Regions from separate parts of the Desulfovibrio aminophilus DSM 12254 genome, predicted to be linked through region 2. Evidence: riboswitches for the same ligand, from Rfam matches in the RefSeq annotation. Region 2 holds a riboswitch; each other region holds the start of a gene.
The links. A riboswitch is a leader RNA that binds a small molecule or an ion and turns the genes downstream of it on or off. The one in region 2 is predicted to bind cobalamin.

Region 1 (3,266 bases), on a different contig from region 2:
TCTTCAAGACCCGCCTGGCCGTGCGCCTCATCCTGCACAACCAGGCCCTGCGCGCCGCGACCCTGGCCCTGGTGGCCGCGCTCTACGCCCTCCTGGGTTGACGGCCCGTCGTCCGTGCAATGAAGCCGATCCGGTTGCACATATGTGCAGACACAAGTGCAACACTTGTGCAGCACATTGCACGCACAGCGCAGGTCGGCAACACACAATAATTTGTGAAATCCAATTATTCCAGTGTTTAGCATATTTTGGCACGGGACTCGCATATCTTCGAATCAACAGGCACAGCACAGCGAGCCTCACCCAGTCACACGTTTCCTTCCCAAACTCCTCTCTCTCCGTAAGAAGGGGCCCCAAAAGGGCCCCTTCTTATTTGTGCAACCAGTCTCGGCGGGACCGGATCATCAGCCCGCGCCCAAGGCCTCGGCATCGCGCTCCGCCGGGGACCAGGCCCCGCCCAGGCGCTCGATCTCGCGCAGCAGAAGACGGACTAGGTCCGGCAGCCGACGGGCCACCACGGGCGTCAGTTCCAGGCCCACGCCGTCCATGTCCTGGGGCTCCACGCCCAGGACCACCAGCTCCGGCAGCGCGCCGAGCACGTCGCAGTAGGTCAGGGTGTCCAGGAGATCGGCTTGGTGCGGGGATTTGCCCGGATCGATGCGCAGCGGCAGGTCCGCGCCCGTGAGCCGGTAGATGGAGCCGGGCTCCCCGCCGCCGAGCACGGCGTCGGCCACCACCAGAACGTCGGCCTCCATGATCGGGCCCATGAGCAGCATGCCCTGGGTGCCGCCGTCCAGAAGCGTCACGTTCTCCGAGAAGACATACTCCCGCGCCAGCTTCTCCACGGCGCGCACGCCCACCCCTTCGTCGCTGCGCAGGATGTTGCCCACTCCCAGCACCAGGATACGATTATTTGTGTTTTTCATGCGCAATTTTCGTATACGAATTTTAAATTCGTAGCAACAATGCCGCCGCCGTCCGCTCCGGAATATCGCCTCCACGAGCCTCCGTATCGATTTCCAAATTTTCTCTAGAAAATTTGCGGCCCGCAACCGTGAAGTCCGACAAGCCAGGAGCCGAGCCGCTCGGAGGGGCTTTTCCACTGCTCTGGTGATAAAAATTAATTCTATAATATAAGCATGTTAAATAATTAGTTAGGAACCAGTCTCAGTTGACAAAAACCACGTCTCCTTCCATACTGCGATCCGAATCGGTGCCCGGATGACCTCCGGGTGAAAAGGGAACCCGGCGCAACTCCGGGACTGCCCCGCAGCGGTGAACGGGAACGACTCCCCGCTCGAACGACACTGGCCTTGGCCGGGAAGTCCGGGGAGGAGGAAGGCGGCGGAAGGCCGCAACGCCCGCGAGTCCGAAGACCTGCCGGTTTCCGTTCGCGCCCGGCGCGGACGGCGCGGCGCGAAGGCCCGAGGGGGCGTTGCGGCGGACGAACCGCTTCCGGCGGCCACCCTCCGTCACCTCCTCCGACCTTCCGGCCGAGTCCGCGCCCGGTCCGCCGACCGACACGAACAGGCATCCTCATCGCACGAACAACTTGGAGCTGTACGAATGCCGCAATCCGCTGAAATCCTCGCCTCCGACACCCCCAACCTCGAAGCCGTCCGCGCGGCCGGGCTCGTGCCCCTGCGCCCGGTGACCCCGCCCACCCACGTCCGCAAGCGCAACGGCTCGGTGATCCCCTTCAACGCCGACAAGATCGTCTCGGCCATCCGCCGCGCGGGCGCGGCCACCGGCGAGTTCGCCGAGGACGAGGCCCGGCTGCTCACCGCGCAGGTGGTCAAGGTGCTCTCCCACCGCTACGCGGGCGGCACGCCGGACATCGAGCGCATCCAGGACGCCGTGGAGCAGGCCCTCATCTCGGCCAACCACTTCAAGACCATGCGCTCCTACAGCGTCTATCGCGAGCAGCGAGCCAAGCTGCGCCAGGACAAGAAGACCGTGGTGGACGTGGCCGCCTCGGTGAACGAATATCTCGACCGCCACGACTGGCGCGTGAACGCCAACGCCAACCAGGGCTATTCCCTGGGCGGGCTGATCCTGAACGTCTCCGGCAAGGTCACGGCCAACTACTGGCTGAACCACGTCTATCCCCCGGAGGTCGGCCGGGCCCACCGCGACGGCGACCTGCACATCCACGACCTGGACATGCTCTCCGGCTACTGCGCGGGCTGGTCCCTGCGCACCCTGCTCACCGAGGGACTCAACGGCGTGCCCGGCAAGGTGGAGGCCACCGCGCCCCGGCACCTCTCCAGCGCCGTGGGCCAGATCGTCAACTTCCTCGGCACGCTCCAGAACGAATGGGCCGGGGCCCAGGCCTTCAGCTCCTTCGACACCTACATGGCCCCCTTCCTGCGCAAGGACAAACTGCCCTATGACGACGTGCTCCAGTGCATCCAGGAGCTGATCTACAACCTGAACGTGCCCTCGCGCTGGGGCACCCAGACCCCGTTCACCAACCTGACCTTCGACTGGACCTGTCCCGACGACCTCAAGGACCAGCACCCGGTCATCGGCGGCCAGGAGATGCCCTTCACCTACGGCGATCTCCAGCCCGAGATGGACATGATCAACCGGGCCTACATCGAAGTCATGACCGCGGGCGACGCCAAGGGCCGGGTCTTCACCTTCCCCATCCCGACATACAACATCACCAAGGACTTCCCCTGGGACGGGCCCAACGTCGACCTGCTCTTCGAGATGACCGCCAAGTACGGCCTGCCCTACTTCCAGAACTTCGTGAACTCCGACCTGGAGCCGAACATGGTCCGCTCCATGTGCTGCCGCCTCCAGCTCGACCTGCGCGAACTCCTCAAGCGCGGCAACGGCCTCTTCGGCAGCGCCGAGCAGACCGGCTCCCTGGGCGTGGTCACGATCAACTGCGCGCGCCTGGGCTACCGCCACAAGGGCGACCGCGTGGGCCTCTACGCCGCCCTGGACGCCCTGCTGGAAACCTCCCGCGTGAGCCTGGAGATCAAGCGCAAGGAGATCCAGCGCCGCATGGACGCCGGGCTCTTCCCCTACACCAAGCGCTACCTGGGTTCGCTGCGCAACCACTTCTCGACCATCGGCATCAACGGCGTGAACGAGATGGTCCGCAACTTCACCGACGACGCCGAGGACATCACCACCGAGGCGGGCTACGAAATGGCCGTGCGCTTCCTGGATCACGTGCGGGCGCGGATCACCACCTTCCAGGAGGAGACCGGACACCTCTTCAACCTGGAGGCCACCCCGGCCGAGGGCACCAC
Region 2 (3,266 bases):
GGCCAGGGCGATCTGGCGGCAGGTGGCCGAGCGCGGCTGGTCGTCGCGCACGAAGCTCCAGCAGAGAATGGTCACCGGCCCGGTGAGCATGCCCTTCATGGGCTTCTTCGTCATCGCGGCGGCCTGCTCCCACCACGCCACGGTCATGGCCCGGGGCCGGGACACGTCGCCGTAGATCACCGGCGGCTTCACGCAGCGCGTGCCGTAGCTCTGGACCCAGCCGTTCTTCGTGAAGCAGAACCCGTCCAACTGCTCGCCGAAGTACTCCACCATGTCGTTGCGCTCGGGCTCGCCATGCACGAGCACGTCCAGCCCGGCCGCCTCCTGGGCCTCCACGGCCCGGCGGATGAAGCCGGTCATGGCCTGTTCGTAGCCCATCCGGTCCAGCTTCCCGGCCTTGAACGCGGCCCGGGCGGCGCGCACCTCGGTGGTCTGCGGGAAGGAGCCGATGGTCGTGGTGGGCAGCTCCGGCAGGTCCAGGCGCGTGCGTTGTTCCTCGTTGCGCACGGAGTAGGGCGAACGCCGGGCGGTCATCTCCGGCGTCACCGCCGCCGCCCGGTCGCGCACGGCCGGGTTCAAGGCCTTGGCGCAGCTCCGGCGGCGCTCCATGATCCGGGCGTTCTCCCCCAACGCCTCCGCCACGTCCCGGCCTTCCAGGGCGTCGGCCAACAGGCGCAGCTCCCCGCACTTCTGCAGGGCGAAGGCCATCCACTCCCGCACTTCCGGGTCCAGGGCCGTCTCGGCCGCCAGGTCTACGGGCGCGTGCAGCAGGGAGCAGGACGGCGCGACCAGGAGCCGCTCCGGGCCGACCAGCTCCACGGCCCTGCGGCCCAGGGCCAGGGCCCGGCCCAGGTCCGCGCGCCAGACGTTGCGGCCGTCCACCAGCCCCAGGGACAAGGCGCAGTCCTTCGGTAGTTTCGCCGCCACCGGCTCCAGCTGCTCCGGCGCGCGCACCAGATCCAGGTGCAGGCAGTCCGCGGCCAGGCCGTCCAGCAGGTCCGCCTGGGCCGCGACGCCGCCGAAATAGGTGGCCAGCATGAGCCGGGCCTTGCCCGCCGCCCCGCGCAGCCGCTCCAGCACCGGCCGGAAGCGGTCCCGGACCGTCCCGGGCAGGCCCATCACCAGCACGGGCTCGTCGATCTGCAGCCAGCCGCACTCCCGGCCGATCTCGCGCAACAGCGCCTCATACGCCTCAATGAGCGGTTCCAGCAGGGACCACTTGTCCAGACCCGGCGCGGCCGTCTTGGCCAGGGCCAGGAAGGTGAACGGTCCGGGCAGCACGGCCTTGGCCGCGTATCCGGCCCGGGCCGCCTCGCGCAGCTCCCCGGCCAGCCGACCGGCCGAGGGCCGGAAGACCTGTCCCGCCGCCAGCTCGGGCACGATGTAGTGGTAGTTCGTGTCGAACCACTTGGTCATCTCCATGGCCCCCACGCCCACGCCGCCCCGGGCCATGAGGAACATCGTCTCCAGGCCGGGCTCCCCGCGACCGGCATAGCGCTCCGGCACGCAGCCGAGCATGAGCGACAGGTCGAGCATCTGGTCGTAGAGCGCGAAGTCGCCCACGGGCAGCAGGTCCACGCCCGCCTCCCGCTGCATCCGCCAGTGCTCGGCCCGCAGCGCGGCGGCCGTGGCGGCCAGGGCCTCCCGGTCCACCTCGCCCTTCCAGTAGCCCTCCACCGCCCGCTTCAATTCGCGGTCGCGCCCGATGCGCGGGAAACCCAAGGTCTGCGTCAACATGAACAAATCCTCCTTCTGCGCGTTGGGATTCTGCTCATATCGGAGCATACAGGCGGACGCGGGAATGGAAAAGAAAAGCCCGCTTTTTCTCAAAAGCGGGCTGAACGGCTGCGCAAGTCCGGGGCGCACGTGTCCCCGGAATATGGCGTATCCATTCCGAACCCGGTTCGCGAGGCCCGAATGAGCGACAGCCCTGGAGCGTCTTCCGGCTTCCGGGCGCGGGCGGGGTTCCGCCTCCGGTTCAAGCGAACCGGCCGGGGCAGCCTTCCCGGACCTCCAAGGTCCAGTGGATGCCCCGCGCGTATCCCGGTCACGGCAGCGCGTCTGCGACGGATTCACACCGTCTTCCGTTTTCCAGGGAATCGTTATGGAAAGAACAGTCCCGCCTGCCTACCGGCGTGAGGACCTGCTGTCAAGATGAAGAGCCGGGGGCTCCACCCTCGGACCTGGCCAGGGCGCGGCCTTGGATCGCGCGGGGGGTCATAAAAAAATCAGGGGGCCTGGAGCGCGTTCAGGAGCAGGGTGCGGGCTTGATCCGGGTCCAGGTCCAGCCCGGTCCAGAGCTTGAACTGGGCCAGTCCCTGGCGCAGGAACATCTCCAGCCCGGAGATGGTCCGGCAACCTGCGGCCTTGGCTCTTTGGAGAAGAATGGTCACGAGCGGGTTGTAGACCAGGTCGAAGACCGTGAGATCCGAGGGAATGGGCGTATTCCCGGGCCATGGGCATTCCTCCACCCGCTCGCCGGACATGCCCAGGGGCGTGGTGTTCACGAGCAGGTCCGCGCCGAGCGTCGCCCGCGACTCCCACGGCGCCGCCGTGGCCCCGAATTCCCGCGCCAGGGCCTCGGCCTTGTCCCGCGTGCGGTTGACCACGAAGATGCCGCCCAGACCCAGTTCCTTGAGCGCGGCCACCGCCGCCCGGGCCGCTCCACCGGCCCCGAGCACCAGCCCGCGCCGGAACGGCCCCAGGTTCCGCAAGGACTCCACGATGCCGAGCACGTCCGTGTTTTCGCCCAGCAGCAGGCCGTCCCGCCAGAAGACCGTGTTCACCGCGCCCACGGCCTCGGCCCGGGGCGTCAGGCCGTCCAGGTGGGCCATGACCGCCCGCTTGTGCGGAATGGTCACGGACAGGCCCGCGAAGGCCCCGCCGCGCACCCGCTCCATGAACCCGTCCAGTTCTCCGGGCGTCACCGGCAGGGCCGCGTAGCGCGCGTCCACGTGCCTGTGCTCGAAGCCCCAGTTGTGCAGCAGCGGGCTCAACGTATGCCCCAGCGGATGCCCGATCACGGCGTATTGCTCGGTCATGGCGCATTCCTCCTGGAAAAGAAGAGAATAGCGGGGCTCCTCGCCCCGAACCCCGGCCAGGGGCCGATGGCCCCTGGACCCCTCATGGCGGCGCGGCCCGCACGGCGACCTTTGGTCGCCGTGCGGGGCGCGCCACGGCTGGGCCGGAAAGACTCCTCCGGCGCTGTCGGGTCCAGGGCTCAGCCCTGGCGCGGGGGGCCGGGGGGCGCGGAGCCCCCCGGTTCG
Region 3 (3,266 bases), on a different contig from region 2:
AGGGCCGTGAGCACGCCCACGGGGAGTTCCACGCCGCCGGGCAGGAGGGTGCGGGCCAGGACGTCGGACCAGAGCAGAAGCAGTCCGCCCAGGAGCGCGGCGTTGAGCGTCAGGGGGCCGTGCTCCGCGCCTTGGATGCGGCGTACGAGGTGCGGCACCACCAGGCCCACGAAGCCGATGACCCCGGACACGGCCACGGCCGCGCCGGAGAGCAGGCTCGCGGCCACCAGGAGCAGGAGCCGGGAGCGGTCGGCGTTCAGGCCCAGGAGTCGGGCCTGGGCCGATCCCAGGGAGAGCAGGTCCAGCTCACGGGCCTGGGCCAGGATGATCGTCGAGCCGAGCGCCAGGTAGGGCAGATAGACGAGCACGTGGCCCCAGCCCCGGCCTTGGAAGCTGCCCATGATCCAGAAGACGATGCCCGAGACCGAGGACTCGTCCAGGGCCTTGAGCAGGGCGATGCAGGCCGAGAGGAAGGTGGCCGTGACCACGCCCGCCAGGACCAGGGTTTCGCGGCGCAGCTCCCTGCCGGAGCGGGCCAGGGCCAGGACCGCCAGCAGGGCGGCCAGGGCTCCGAGCAGGCCGAAGAAGGGCAGGGGATCGGCCAGGGGCAGCAGGGCCGGGGCCGAGAGCCCCAGGGCCAGGGCCAGGGAGGCCCCGAAGGCCGCGCCCGTGGAGACTCCCAGGGTAAAGGGGTCGGCCAGGGGGTTGCGCAGGATGCCCTGGAAGGCGGTTCCGGCCAGGGCCAGGCCCGCGCCCACGGCGTAGGCCAGGACCGCGCGCGAGGCGCGGATGCCGAGGACCACCGTGGCCAGGGCCGGGTCCGGCGGGGGGGAGGCCAGACCCAGGCCCGAGGCCAGGATGGTCAGCGCCTCCCGGGCCGGAATCGGCGCGGGACCGGGGAGGCAGGCCAGCACGATGGAGAGCGGGCCCGCCACGGCCAGGGCCAGCGCGGCCCGGGAGGCGTTGGTCACTTCATTTCCTTGAGGGCCTTCACGGCGTCGCGCAGGTGCTCCAGCCAGAGCGCGGACACCGCCGGGGTCTCGGCCAGGCCGCGCAGCACGGGCGTGGTCTGGATGCCCAGGGCCTTGATCCGGGAGGCGAAGGAGTCCTCCTCCTTGCCCGCCATGTCGTTGTGGGCGTGGTCCCCGGCCACGGCCATGAGCGGCACGAGGCGCACGGAGCGGACGTTGTCGCGCTTGAGCAGGGGCAGCACGTCGTCCAGGGCGGGCACGCCCTCCACCGTGGCCACGAAGGCGGTGGGGTCGAGCGTCCAGAGCTGGTACTGCATGGCCGGGTACATGGCGTTGGCCGGGTGCTCGGTGCCGTGGCCCATGAACAGCACGGCCTCGCCTTCCTTGCGGCCGGACTGGGACTCGAGCAGGGCCTTGGCGGCCAGCTTCAGATCCTCGGGAGCGGAGAGCAGCGGGCGGCCCAGGCTGATGGCGCGCAGGCCCTTGGGCATGCCGTCGAAGCGCTTGACCGTCTCCTCCAACTCGGTGAACTCCTCGCCGGGGATGCTGTGCAGGGACTGCACGGCCACCCGGGTGTAGCCGTCCTCGGCCAGCTGGGCCAGGGCCAGGGCCGGGGAGCCCGGATGGGCGGTCTTGGCCTTGGTCAGCTTGTCGCGGATGATCCGCGAGGTCCAGGCCCAGCGCACCTCCACGCCGGGGAAGGCCGCGCGCGCCTGGGCGTCGAAGGCCTTGAGCGCCTTCTGGCCCTCGGGCATGCTGCTGCCGAAGGCCACCAGGAGGATGGCCTCCTTGTCGGGGCGGGAGTCGCCGTGGGCCAGGGCCGGAACGGCCTGGGCCGAGAGAAGCAGGAGAAGCGCGAGCAGGGAGAGCAGCGGTTTCAGGTGCCGCATGGAAAACCTCCGAAGGTGGAGGGGCTCGGTTGGGAAGGGGAAACAAAAACCCCTTTCTCCAGTATGGAGAAAGGGATTCCCGTTTTTACCCCTTCCAAGAGGTTCGGCCGCCAAAGCCCCGTGGACGCCGAACCGGCCTCGACACCTCCAGGCAGGTCTTCCGACTCGCTTCACCTGTCCCGGCCTTCCCAGGTTTCCCCAGTGGCCGTCGCGGGGACGGGCTGTTCATGAAGCTCACGGCGGCGGGACCGCTCCCGATTCGCACGGGATTCCCTATGAAGCCCTCGCGGGCGCCTGAAGGAGTCTTTCGTCTATCCTCGGCCGGGAAGGGCTGTCAAGGACCGTTCGGAGGCCGCCGGCGGGGGCTGCTGTTCCAGAAAGTGGCGCAACAGTTCCTCGACGTTCACGACCACGGCGTCGGATTCGCCCATCATGCCGAGTCCCAGGATGGGCAGGGCGAAGATGTCCTGCACGGGCACGGTGAAGCCGGTGATGACCACCTGCTGCTGGCGCAGCACCTCGTCCACGAGGATGGCCGCCCGGGCGTCGCCCACGCGCACCACCACGGCCTGGCTGCGGGCGACGGGCCGTCCGTCGGAGGGGATGTCCAGGAAGCGGTCCAGCCGCAGCAGGGCGTGGACCTCACCGCGCACGTCCACGGTCTCACGGCCGCCGGGAAGGGCTACCACGTCGCGCTCGGCGGGGGCGTAGATCTCAACGACGTCCCGGCTGGGGATGAGGAAGACCTCCTGGCCCAGGCGGCAGACCAGGGCGTCCACGATGCCTTCGTCGGCCGAACGCGAGAGCGGGATGGTGATGGTGAAGGTGGCGCCCTTGCCGAGGTCGCTCTCGATGAGGATGTCGCCGCCGAGCCCCACGCGGATGGCGTTGACCACGGCGTCCATGCCCACGCCGCGACCGGAGACGTCGGTGATCTTCTCGGCGGTGCTGAAGCCGGATTTGAGGATGAACTGGAGTATCTCGGCCTCGGGAAGCTGGTCGGACTCCTTCATGAGCCCCTTTTCCACGGCCTTCCGGCGGATGCGTTCGGGATCCAGGCCCCGGCCGTCGTCGGAAACGAGCAGATAGGCGGTCTCGCCCTTGCGCAGGGCCGAGAGCCGCACCGTGCCGGTTTCGTCCTTGCCCAGGGCCGCGCGTTCTGCGGCGGGCTCCAGACCGTGGTCCAGGGCGTTGCGCAGCAGATGCACCAATGGTTCGTTGAGGGACTCCACGATGGACTTGTCCAGGGCCAGATCCTCGCCTTCGATCTCGAAGCGGACCTTCTTGCCGATCTTCTGGCTCAGGCTCTTCACCAGCCGTTGCATGGGCGCGACGATCTGCTTGAGCGGCACGAGCCGGATGGCTTCCACCTCGGTCTGGAGGCTGCCGATGACCGTGTCCATGT

Region 1: another riboswitch for cobalamin. It lies ahead of H587_RS0110215 (ribonucleoside triphosphate reductase); the one in region 2 lies ahead of metE (5-methyltetrahydropteroyltriglutamate--homocysteine S-methyltransferase).
Region 3: another riboswitch for cobalamin. It lies ahead of H587_RS0104705 (sirohydrochlorin cobaltochelatase); the one in region 2 lies ahead of metE (5-methyltetrahydropteroyltriglutamate--homocysteine S-methyltransferase).

Annotation. Positions count from the first base shown of each region.
Region 1 covers NZ_AUMA01000015.1:36,315-39,580, reverse strand. The annotation lists gene H587_RS0110225 (membrane protein) at 1-101, shown strand, start outside; gene H587_RS0110220 (HyaD/HybD family hydrogenase maturation endopeptidase) at 405-926, opposite strand; cobalamin riboswitch at 1,195-1,399, shown strand; gene H587_RS0110215 (ribonucleoside triphosphate reductase) at 1,567-3,266, shown strand, end outside.
Region 2 covers NZ_KE383876.1:253,996-257,261, reverse strand. The annotation lists gene metE (5-methyltetrahydropteroyltriglutamate--homocysteine S-methyltransferase) at 1-1,737, opposite strand, end outside; cobalamin riboswitch at 1,916-2,128, opposite strand; gene aroE (shikimate dehydrogenase) at 2,229-3,041, opposite strand.
Region 3 covers NZ_AUMA01000007.1:230,696-233,961, forward strand. The annotation lists gene H587_RS0104700 (FecCD family ABC transporter permease) at 1-971, opposite strand, end outside; gene H587_RS0104705 (sirohydrochlorin cobaltochelatase) at 968-1,861, opposite strand; cobalamin riboswitch at 1,995-2,174, opposite strand; gene H587_RS0104710 (chemotaxis protein CheA) at 2,173-3,266, opposite strand, start outside.